One region of the Enterobacter sp. CFEC122 genome, then DNA from elsewhere that is predicted to be linked to it. Evidence: predicted binding sites of a transcription regulator. Region 1 holds the regulator's gene; the other holds the start of a gene.
The links. Region 1 encodes LexA, which represses DNA repair genes until DNA is damaged. Its sites were predicted from a motif close to TNCTGTATGTACATACAGNA; they were not measured.
Positions count from the first base shown of each region.

Region 2: the regulator LexA is predicted to act here: its motif matches at 2,862-2,881, upstream of umuD (translesion error-prone DNA polymerase V autoproteolytic subunit).

Region 1 is NZ_JBRIQR010000020.1:23,697-29,914, forward strand. It holds gene zur (zinc uptake transcriptional repressor Zur) at 1-325, shown strand, start outside; gene ACVCAM_RS15165 (CsbD family protein) at 395-604, opposite strand; gene dinF (MATE family efflux transporter DinF) at 725-2,062, opposite strand; gene lexA (transcriptional repressor LexA) at 2,126-2,734, opposite strand; gene ACVCAM_RS15180 (diacylglycerol kinase) at 2,843-3,211, opposite strand; gene plsB (glycerol-3-phosphate 1-O-acyltransferase PlsB) at 3,366-5,786, shown strand; gene gntU (gluconate transporter) at 5,889-6,218, opposite strand, start outside.
Region 2 is NZ_JBRIQR010000035.1:4,064-10,281, forward strand. It holds gene ACVCAM_RS20200 (hypothetical protein) at 1-1,369, opposite strand, end outside; gene ACVCAM_RS20205 (hypothetical protein) at 1,592-1,945, opposite strand; gene ACVCAM_RS20210 (hypothetical protein) at 2,099-2,707, opposite strand; gene umuD (translesion error-prone DNA polymerase V autoproteolytic subunit) at 2,901-3,335, shown strand; gene umuC (translesion error-prone DNA polymerase V subunit UmuC) at 3,325-4,578, shown strand; gene ACVCAM_RS20225 (DsbA family protein) at 4,624-5,433, opposite strand; gene ACVCAM_RS20230 (hypothetical protein) at 5,804-6,151, shown strand; gene ACVCAM_RS20235 (hypothetical protein) at 6,211-6,218, opposite strand, start outside.

The sequences.
Region 1 (6,218 bases):
TCGCGCGCTGGATTTCCTGCTTGAACAAGGGTTCGTGCACAAGGTGGAATCTACCAACAGCTATGTGCTATGCCATCTGTTCGATCAGCCCACCCACACATCGGCGATGTTTATCTGTGACCGCTGCGGCGTGGTGAAAGAAGAGGCTGCGGAAGGCGTGGAAGATATTATGCATACGCTGGCAGCGAAAATGGGCTTTGCCCTGCGTCATAACGTGATTGAAGCGCACGGGCTCTGTTCCGCGTGCGTGGAGGTGGAAGCCTGTCGCCATCAGGACGCGTGTCAGCACGACCACTCTATCCTGGTGAAGAAAAAGCCGCGTTAGCGGCAAATGAAAAGGCGGCTCATGGCCGCCCTCAGGGTGTACTTCCTTGTACTTTCGGGTGTAGCCCGGTTACCAGCGGTAGTCGTTGCGTTTTTCCCAGTCGCCCACTTCTTTTTCCGCCTGGTCTTTTGCGTAGCCGTAACGCTCCTGGATTTTACCGACAAGCTGATCGCGTTTACCTTCGATGACGGTCATGTCGTCATCCGTCAGCTTACCCCACTGTTCTTTCGCTTTACCTTTGAACTGCTTCCAGTTGCCGCCGATTTCGTCTTTATTCATCATCGTGTCCTCTTCGTTAAGCGTCGGGTCGTAACGTCCGTTACGTTCTTTTCTGCTGGACGTGATAATTATTGTAGTTAAGGATTCCGTGGTTAATTTCATATTCGGAATCTTTAACCGTCACGATATATCGGAGCGCGAGGGAAACCAGGTATTGTTTTGCCAGTGCCGGTGCCAGATAAACGCCAGCGATAACCCGCGCAGCGAGAGGAAGACGGCCAGGGCCAGCCATAAACCATGATTCCCCAGCCAGGGGAGCGTCAGGAGCGTCAGGCCAAATCCGGCCGCCGCGACAGCCATACTGTTGCGCATTTCGGCTCCGCGCGTCGCCCCAATAAACATGCCGTCCAGCAGATAACACCAGACGCCAACCACCGGTAAGACGACTTGCCAGATGAGATAGTGGCTCGCCAGCTCGCGCAGCGCAGGGAGAGAGGTAAGCAATGCAACGATCTGCTCACCGAAGCAGGCGTAAACCAGACCAAAGGCCAGCGCCACCAGCCCCGACTGACGGCAGGCAGCCCGCCACACCTCCCGAAGCTGCCCGCTTTCGCGCGCGCCGTACGCCTGCCCGGAATGCGCTTCAACCGCGTAGGCAAATCCGTCCAGCGCATAGGCGGTAAAGGTCAGAAGCGTCATCAATACCGCATTCACCGCAACGATTTCCGGCCCCAGTCGAGCCCCGAAAACCGTCAGCGCGCCGAAGCAGAGCTGAAGAAGAAGCGAGCGCAGCATGATGTCACGGTTGAGCGCCAGCAGCTTACGGATATTGCCGCGCCATGCGGTTTTGAGCAGCGCCAGGGAGATCCCGCGCATGGCCAGCACACGCCGGACCATCCACAAGCCAATGATAAAGGTTCCGTATTCGGCAATCGCCGTCGCCAGCGCCGCGCCCTGCACGTTCATATGCAGACCCATGACCAGCCAGACGTCCAGAACAATGTTGAGCAGATTACCCACCACCAGCAAAATCACGGGCGCGCGGGCGTACTGCACGCCCAGTAGCCACCCCAGCAGAACCAGGTTTGCCAGCGAGGCGGGTGCGCTGAGCCAGCGGATTTCCAGGAACCGTCGCGCCTGCGCCAGTACCGCTTCGCTGCCACCGACGATATGAAGCGCAAGATCGATCAGGGGGGCCCGCAATACAACGATTAACGCACCCGCGCCAAGCGCGAGGATTAGCGGCTGCACCAGTGCGCGCGCCAGACGCAGCGGATCTTTCGCGCCATAAGCCTGTGCGGTAAGACCGGTGGTACTCATGCGCAAAAAGAGCAGCAGCATAAACAGGAAGCTGGTTGCCGTCGCGCCAATCGCCACGCCGCCAAGATAAACCGGTGAATCAAGATGGCCTATAACGGCAGTATCAACCAGCCCCAGCAAGGGCACGGTAATATTGGAGAAAATCATCGGCAGGGCAAGACGCCACAATGCCTTATCTGATGCCGTCAGTAGTGACATGCAAAATACCGGGAAAGGAGGATGAAGCAGGCTACAGCAGAAGCGTAGCCTGTCAGGAAGAGATTACAGCCATTCACCGTTGCGAATCACGCCTACCGCCAGACCTTCAATAGAGAAGCTCTGTTCGCGGAGGTCGACCACAATCGGGGTGAACTCGCTGTTTTCGGGCAGCAACTGAACAGTGTTACCCTGCTTTTTCAGACGCTTAACGGTCACTTCGTCATCAATGCGTGCGACCACCACCTGGCCGTTTCGCACGTCCTGGGTTTTATGCACCGCAAGCAGATCGCCATCAAGAATGCCGATGTCTTTCATCGACATGCCGCTGACGCGCAGCAGGAAATCAGCGCTCGGTTTGAACATGCCGGGATCGACCTGGTAGTGACCTTCAATATGCTGTTGTGCCAGCAGCGGCTCACCTGCAGCAACGCGGCCTATCAGCGGAATGCCCGTCTCTTCTTCCACCAGCAGGCGGATACCACGCGACGCGCCTGACACAATCTCAATCACACCCTTACGCGCCAGCGCTTTCAGGTGTTCCTCGGCAGCATTCGGAGAACGGAAGCCCAGACGCTGCGCGATTTCCGCACGCGTGGGTGGCATACCCGTCTGGCCGATATGATCCCGAATGAGATCAAACACCTCTTGCTGCCTGGTCGTTAACGCTTTCATTCCGCCCCCTGGGTGTATATACAGTTATGCTGTGAGTATATACAGTCAAAGGCGATTTTGGAACCAAAAACTGCACAAAAAACCAGGGACTTAATTATTCCTCGAGGCTCATCGGAAATGTGACCAAAGCAGGGTGACCCAGGTGATAACGGCAGTGATAATCGCCAGCAACACGGCAGCAGAGCCCATGTCTTTTGCACGGCCAGAAAGCTCATGGAAATCGGAACCAATGCGATCAACAACGGCCTCAATAGCGCTATTAAGAATTTCCACTATCATCACCAGAAGTACGGAACCGATAAGCAGTACGCGGGTAATCGCATCAACATCAAGGAAACAGGCAACGATCACCGCGATGATTGCGGCGACACCCTCCTGGCGAAAAGCGGCTTCGTTGACCCATGCGGCACGGAAACCTTTCCATGAATAGCCGGCGGCTTTGATGATACGCGTTAACCCAGTGGTATTATTGGCCATTAAAAGAACCTTTTTTAAAAAAGAGCGTCATTAACATGAGGCGGAGCGCGTTTCGCTACAGCCTGAAGTATGACGGGTAACAACAGAAATTTTGCGCGCTTTCTGTTATCCTTGCGCCGCAATTGCATTATTAACCAGAGGCTTTACATCGTTTATGTCCGGCTGGCCACGAATTTACTACAAATTACTTAATTTACCATTAAGCATCCTGGTAAAAAGCAAGTCTATCCCAGCAGAACCCGCGCTGGAACTGGGGCTCGATACGTCGCGCCCTATTATGTACGTTTTGCCTTATAACTCGAAGGCAGACTTACTGACGCTTCGCGCCCAGTGTCTGGCGCATGACTTACCTGACCCGCTTGAACCGCTGGAAGTTGACGGTACGCTGCTGCCGCGCTACGTCTTCATCCACGGCGGGCCGCGCGTGTTTACCTATTACACGCCGAAAGAAGAGTCCATCAAGCTGTTCCATGACTATCTCGACCTGCACCGCAGCAACCCCGATCTGGATGTGCAGATGGTGCCGGTATCGGTGATGTTTGGTCGTCGTCCGGGTCGTGAAAAAGGCGAAGAGAATCCGCCGCTGCGCATGCTTAACGGCATCCAGAAGTTCTTCGCGGTCTCCTGGCTGGGACGCGACAGCTTCGTGCGTTTCTCCCCGTCAGTTTCGCTGCGTCGCATGGCGGACGAGCACGGCACCGACAAGATCATCGCGCAAAAACTGGCGCGCGTGGCGCGTATGCACTTCGCCCGTCAGCGCCTGGCGGCCGTAGGGCCACGCCTCCCGGCGCGTCAGGACCTGTTCAACAAGCTATTGGCTTCAAAAGCGATTGCCCGCGCCGTTGAAGATGAAGCGCGCAGCAAGAAAATTTCGCATGAGAAAGCTCAGCAGAACGCCATTGCGCTGATGGAAGAGATCGCAGCGAACTTCTCTTACGAGATGATTCGCCTGTCCGATCGTATTCTCGGCTTTACCTGGAACCGCCTGTATCAGGGTATCAACGTCCATAACGCCGAGCGCGTGCGTCAGCTGGCGCACGATGGCCATGAGATTGTCTATGTCCCCTGCCACCGCAGCCACATGGACTACCTGCTCCTTTCCTACGTGCTCTATCACCAGGGGCTGGTGCCACCGCACATCGCAGCCGGTATCAACCTGAACTTCTGGCCCGCGGGCCCGATTTTCCGCCGCCTGGGCGCGTTCTTTATTCGTCGTACCTTCAAGGGCAACAAGCTCTACTCCACCGTGTTCCGCGAGTATCTGGGCGAGCTGTTCAGCCGCGGCTATTCCGTGGAGTACTTCGTGGAGGGCGGTCGTTCCCGTACCGGTCGTCTGCTCGATCCGAAGACCGGCACGCTGTCGATGACCATCCAGGCCATGCTGCGCGGCGGTACGCGTCCGATCACGCTGGTGCCTATCTACATCGGCTACGAGCACGTGATGGAAGTGGGCACGTACGCGAAAGAGCTGCGTGGCGCGACCAAAGAGAAAGAGAGCCTGCCGCAGATGCTGCGCGGCTTGAGCAAGCTGCGCAATCTCGGTCAGGGCTACGTGAACTTCGGCGAGCCGATGCCGCTGATGACCTACCTGAACCATCACGTGCCGGAGTGGCGCGAGTCCATCGATCCTATCGAAGCGGTGCGTCCGGCCTGGCTGACGCCAACGGTTAACGGCATCGCATCCGAGCTGATGGTGCGCATTAACAACGCCGGTGCGGCTAACGCCATGAACCTGTGCTGTACGGCACTTCTGGCTTCGCGTCAGCGCTCGCTGACCCGTGAACAGCTTACGGAGCAGCTGGATTGCTATCTGGACATGATGCGTAACGTGCCGTATTCGGTTGACTCGACCGTGCCTTCTGCAACCGCCAGTGAACTTATCGATCACGCGTTGCAGATGAACAAGTTTGAAGTGGAGAAGGACACGATCGGCGACATCATCATTCTGCCGCGCGAGCAGGCGGTGCTGATGACCTACTACCGCAACAACATCACGCATATGCTGATGCTGCCGTCGCTCATGGCCGCCATTATTACCCAGCATCGTCATATCTCCCGTCAGGAGCTATTGCGCCATCTTGAGACCATCTATCCAATGCTGAAAGCGGAGCTGTTCCTGCGCTGGAGTAAGGATGAGCTGGCGACAGAACTGGATAAGATGACGGAAGAGATGCGTCGCCAGGGGCTGATTACCCTGAACAACGACGAGCTGCACATCAATCCGTCACGCTCCCGCACCCTGCAGCTGCTGGCGGCCGGTGCGCGCGAAACGCTGCAGCGCTACGCCATCACGTTCTGGCTGCTGAGCGCGAACCCGTCCATCAACCGCGGTACGCTGGAGAAAGAGAGCCGGACGCTGGCCCAGCGCCTGTCCGTTCTGCACGGCATTAACGCCCCTGAATTCTTCGACAAAGCGGTCTTCAGTTCTCTGGTGCTGACGCTGCGCGATGAAGGCTTCATCAGCGATACGGGTGATGCCGAGCCGGAAGAGACGCTGAAGGTGTACCAGATGCTGGCAGAACTGATTACCTCGGACGTGCGCTTAACGATTGAGAGCGCCACGCAGGGCGAGTAACACAATGCCGGGTTATGGCCCGGCCTGACGCCCTGGATAATAAAAAGGCCCGGTAAGCGCTGACGCTACCGGGCCTTTTTTTGCCTTGTTAAATCATTGCATTTAGCTGAGCAGCGTAAAGGCAATCATCCCGACAATTGCACCCGTCGTGCCGAGGATAGTTTCCATCAGCGTCCAGGTTTTCAGGGTTTGCGCTTCGGTGGCACCGGTAAACTTACCGAACAGCCAGAAGCCGGCGTCGTTAACGTGAGAGACCACAATCGAACCGCCCGCGATACAGATAGAGAGCGCGGCCATCTGGGCACCGGAGTAGTTCAGCTGTTCAATCACCGGCATCACCAGACCCACGGCGGTTAAACACGCCACGGTGGCGGAACCCTGGATGATACGCACCGCCGCAGCCAGCACAAAGCAGGTGACCGCAATCGGCAA
Region 2 (6,218 bases), on a different contig from region 1:
TATTGGTATCATAGAAATCACCAAATAGTTTGAGCCGGTGATCGAGGCCGCAGATAAGGATCAGGAAACGACGGTAGTGAAGTGCCATAAGATCATGCTGCTTCAGTCGGTCGGTATAACTGACGTCCTCAAACTTTATGGTGCTGCCATCAATCCCCTGGAAATGTGCTTCCTGTTCGCTGGCGGAAGGGAATAGCTGCGAAGCCCCAAGATGGCTTTCTACCGAAGAGTAAACCTGATGAATATTTTGACCGTCCCGGACCAGAAGGAATACAACCCGGTTCCTGTCATTGCGGACATGATTTTCCCAGGGATCGCGGTAATCGATATAACGTCGTGTTGTGGCCATACATACGATGGAACGTTCGGACGGAAAAATCTGCTCCACCAGCCCGGGGCTGGTTCGTAAAGTTTCATGAAATTTTTCCATATCAGAGAAGTCGAACCAGCTATCGAGATCGCACCATACGGCCAGCTCTTCATCCACCATCAGCTTTGCCTGAACGACCTGGAGCGGGAGGTGTGATGGAGCGGATTCACCCTTCACGATATTCACTACCTCAACGTCTTTGCCGGTATACAGTTCCAGACTGCCAACGCCATCGTGGATTTTCTTCACATATTCCATGGCTTCTTCTGTAGTGGCCAGACTTGCCGCTGCAACTTCCTCGAAATAGGGCAGCATTCTTTTGCTGGCATTAGCGATTGCCTGCGTTCGTTGTGTGATGATTTTGCTGATGGCTGTGCTGATCTGCCCTTCTTTTAAGGCCGCTTCTCTGATTTGTTCAATGCGGGTATCTGAAATACCAGAGGACAGAGCATTTTGAACTGATCCAATCGCCAGTGAGGTTACCGCCTGCTGCTCTTGTGGGGGCACTAACGCAACGCTAAGGCCCGTCACAGGGTTTTCACGGTCATCTGTTCCTAATTGCTCAATCGCAAGGTCACGGAGCCCCTGAGCATCGCTCACGAGGGCTGTAAGCGATGCCTGTAGGCTATTCACTTCTTCCTGAGCTTGTCTGAGTTCAGCATCCCGGATTACCTTATGGTCGGGTTCAAATACAAAACTGGACAGAAAATCCTTAACCAGGAAGCGATGCTCTCGCATTTCTTTGCCACGTTCCCTACGGTTGCCGCTGCTGTCTTCAGTGACAATAGCTACAGTCTGACCGTAAACGCGGGGATGGGCGCGTAGAATCACTGTGTGCAGCTTATCTTCAACGTAACGCAAAGACGTAATGAGCAGCGTATCCCCTGCCACAATACCCTCTTCAGGGATGCTGTCAGTGGACGTCCAGTACTGACCCGCCAGCAAAGAATGAAATCGCTCTAAACGGTCAATGTTATTTTTGCTGACCAGGTCACCCATATACCTTTCCTTCCAGATTCGTATGTTAGGTGAATCATACCAGATTGCACTTACCGTCTAATAACTCAAAAAACACCAACTTCGGCATTCACTAGAAATGAATCCGTCCACTATTATTCATTAATTAAATAGATTCTTAGATATGAATAGCGCATTGCTTTTAAAGCAGGTTTCGCAAAGGGTTAAAAAAGGCTTCTTAAGTGAAGCCTTTAATAATAAATGCTACTTATCTTCAGAGGGATACATTTCCCAGTATTTATTACGTACATTAACAAGGCAATGGTCTGCTGTTTCTGAAGCGCCTTTGTCGCGGTTTACAAAGGCTTCTGCAACTTCATCCAACTTATCCGGTACCGTATTTAATGGTAATGCCTGCTTCAGGTTGGTGGTTACCAGTTCCTTTGCTTTATCATGATTAAGTTCAGTTCGGATGCTTGCATCTTTACAAATATCATCAACCTTACCATCAAGAATAATGTTTGGGATAGGTTCGTTTTCAACTTTATGTGTAGTATTAGCAGAGGAGCCAAAAGCGACTGACATCATCGCACACAGCAGAATATTTTTTAATTTCATAGTTCACTCCATTATGACTATTGATATCTACTTATGAAGTATTAGTTATATCATGTTTGCCGTCAAAACATAGAACCCACTGTTTTGACTTTAAACATATCATGCTACAACGTTTTTTTGCACGTGACTTTAGTAGGCATGATTTATGAGGTTTCAGCAGGACGTCAGATTGTTGTCGATCCAGTATTGATGCAAGCCTACCGTCCATTTCTTCGATAAGGCCGAAAGTAAAAGCGCTAAACCACAGCAGTTACCAGGAGTAAAAATTCGTATGGGATCTGGAGAACCGACTTTAACACTCATAATGAACTCCAGAATGTTGCCATGGCATAGACTATTTCTAAGCCTGACGATATCTGCTTCAGGTTTTTTACCAGCGTCTATCTTTGCCAACATATTCTTCTCGGCTGGAAATGACAGTAATTCTATCGGCATCCCTTCCTGCTTAGCCTTTCGCATTAAAGCGTTACTCATTACTGACGTACCATCTAAGTCCACCAGTACAGGAACTGACTGCTGAACGTTAACAGTTGATTTCAACTTCAGCGTAACCCTGAGTGATGTTTCGATCCCATTCAGAAAGCTCGTACAGGCCGGTAACCATAGACCATGATGCAGCGCCTCGGTTGCTTGTTTAAAAAACCAGTCAATCACGGGGACAGTGCAATGCTCATAATAGTGATTTACCTCGCTGAACCTTGCCATATAAGCATCGTACTCAGCCTGGTCTTCAGGAGATAAAAAATTTGGTGGGAGGAGCATCAGAATCCTTTCATCCTAGCTTGTATACCTTCTTCGTAGGCCAGCTCGCCATTATCGGTAAAAGATGGTTTTTGATGTTTATGATAAAGCTTAATTTTTCGTCAGGCTTGATAGCGTTACCGGAGAGATTTGATCTTTTCTCTTCAACTCGCAATACTGTTTATACATACAGTACAAGAATTCGAGTGTAGCTATGTCTGTTATCCTTGAGCACATTAGCAACAAGCCTTACGAAATGGCACCTTTTTTCAGTGATTTACTAAGCTGTGGAGTGATGAGTCCGTGCGCCGGGCATGAAGATAATGAATTAAATTTGCATGAATATGTAGTCCGCAACCGCCCCTCAACCTTCTTTGTCAGGGCGGCGGGCCTCAGTATGATCAATGCCGGTATCAATGATGGAGCAATACTGGTTGTGGATCGGTCTTTAACAGCACGACACGGCTCTATCGTCGTTGCGCTGGTGGATGGAGAGTTTACGGTAAAGATCTTACACACGTATCCTGAGCTGCTTTTGATGCCTTCTAATCCAGCCTATAAGCCGATACGTGTAAATCCTGAATCCCTTGAGATATGGGGCGTCGTCACCTTTGCACTGAATCAGTTCAGCCATGTACATGCACGTTGATATTAACGGAGCCTATGCGGCATTTGAGTGTGCGATGGATCCCAAGCTGTCAAAAAAGCCGCTCATCATAGCCAGCAATAACGATTCGTCCGTCATTGCAATGAATAAACTGGCTAAAAGCGTTGGTATTAAGCGTGGGACCCCAATTTTTAAGTGCAGGGATTTGATTCAGCAACACCGGATCGAAGTCAGGAGCTCTAACTTTACTTTGTATGAAGACTACTCAAATCGCTTCCATGAAACGCTGGAAAGCTTCGCGCCTCAATCGAGTCGATATAGCATAGATGAAAATTTCATGTTATTGAAAAACATGAACAAGATAATAGATTATGAAGATTACGGCCGGTTGATCAGAAGTACACTTCTTCATAATCTGTCCCTTACCTGTGGTGTGGGTTGTTCAAGCACCAAAACCCTCGCTAAATTATGCACCTATGCGAGCAAACGATGGGCAGCTACAGGCGGGGTTGTAGTTTTGACTGATCAGGCCAGGATCAGGAAGCTCCTGAGCCTGATCAGTACCAGAGAAATATGGGGTATTGGTCGAAAGATTAGTGAACGCCTGTCGGCTTTCGGGATCATCACTGCCGGTGATTTTTATAATAGCGACGTTCGCTTTTTACGTAAAAGCTTTGGCGTTGAAATCGAGCGTACCTGGCGGGAACTGCATGGCGAACCATGTTTCCGGCTGCACGAGTCTCCTCCTGTCAGGCAACAGATTATCGTTTCCAGAAGTTTTGGTCAGCGCCTTAATGAGATAGGCAAGCTACATGAGGCAGTTTCATTTTTTACCGCCCGGGCGGCAGAGCAGCTGCGCAAGGATGGCTCGTGGACCCGTCAAATCACAGTCTTCATTCAGAGTAGCAATTATGCGCAAGGTGAAAACCGCTACAGCAATTGTGGTATCGAGCCGCTTACCGCTACACAGGACACCCGCGATCTGGTTGATGCAGCCATGACCATCCTGAACCGCATTTACAGACCCGGGATAGCGTATGCGAAAGCAGGGGTAATGCTCTCCGCTATGACTGACGGCACAGAGCAACTCAGCCTGTTTGATACTCGCCCGGCCAGGCCTGGCAGTCAGGCACTGATGAAAGTTATGGACCGGTTCAATAAAGAAAAGCGCGGAGCTCTGTTTTTACTGGGGGAAGGCATTCAACAGGATTTTCGTATGAAGCAGGCCATGCTATCACCGAGATATACGACCCGCTGGGATGAATTACTCGTTGTAAAAGCGTAGCGGCCATGACCGGCATGGCCGTACTCATCAAATGTGAAAGTAACTTTAGGCCCCGCGAGCTTTTTCGATTGCGCCCTGCAAAGTTGCTGCGTCCATAGCCCCGGGGATAAATGTGGTAGTCGCCGCATTCGGCTTTTTCATATTCATAATGATGAAACCGGGTGTGCCGGTGATCCCGAGCGCTTCGCCCAGCTGCATATTGCCGGAGATCACGTTTTCATACCGGTTTTTTTCCCTGTCAGAAAACGTGCTGTTAAACCCTGACTTTTCCACCACAGTATTAAAGTCAGTGAGTTCGAATTTGCGTTGAGAGGTCATGAAGGTATGAGCCACAGCCATCAGGTTGTTGTGGTACTTACGATAGGCTTCAGCACCGAAATTCTGATAGACGTGCAGACCCGTAGCGGCCCCCATGGCAGATACAGGTTTTGAACCGGCAAAAATCGGGAATTCTTTAAAGAAGAATTTTACATCTTTGCTCTGATTCATTACCGATTCAACAACAGGTGTAACCCGCATGCAGTAAATACACTGATAGTCGAAGAACTCGATTACCGCGACGTCGGCGTCATCAGGGCCGATGTTTGGCGTCTCCTTGGTATCCAGCAGAGCTGGCGCATATGGAATTATTCGTTCCACTGAGGCACTCACGTTCTGATTTTCCAGCGCCTTACCTGCTTCCACTAAATAATGGGGATTTTTTACCAGGTAAGTAGCGGCAATTTTGCCAATTTCTTCCTCACTGAGCACCTTCGGTTTAAAATAAGTTGCCGTGATTAACGCCGAGGCAGCGGTAGCAATAACCGCAGAAATTAAAATCGTGGCCATCGGTTTTAAATAAAATTCTTTAGACATAGCTACCTTTATGCTTTTCAGCCTGTTAGTTATTAACCTGCGATGGATTATACTGGCCCGGTAAATCGGAATTATTCGTGAAACAATGCTTTTTGGAGATTAAAGGATGATTAGGCAGGGCTTTATACTCACAACCGCAATGCTTTTGAGTGGATGCGGATATCATTTCGCAAACCAGGTAGATGCGTACGATCTAATGCCTCGTCCTGTTACAAATAAAAGGTTTCAGATAGTCCCTCCGGACGAAAGTATTCAGTCCAGAATGTTTTCAGGCCGTTTTGCTGATGGATTAGCAAAAAAAGGAGTCATTATTTCCACTCACCAGCCAGATTATGTGCTCAGGTTCCGAATCAGCAGCTCACAGGAGAACATGCAGTATAGCGAGCAGCTTCTTACTGGGGTGACAGGCTACGTTGTAGATAAAAAGACAACGAGAACTGACAAGCATGGCGAATTGCATACTGACTATGACTACAAGCCAGTCGATGGGGTAATAGGCACTGAGACGATGTCGCAGATGCACTATATGCGACAGCTGGATGTCGAGGTATACCCGTCAGCGAAAGGAGCAAAGCAGGTTCTGAAAGTGAGTATGCAAAGCAATGCACCTGTGCCGTCAGACAGCATTGCTTATTCAGCAATGATCGACGCCTTTACTGATAAATTTGATGCGCCGCTGCGTTCCGGAAATTATGTTGCAGTGATCCCCTGGAACTGAAAGCAGACGGCGGGAAGAGAATGTTCAAAAGTGACTTTTGGACACGCACATTAACGTGGCTATCGCC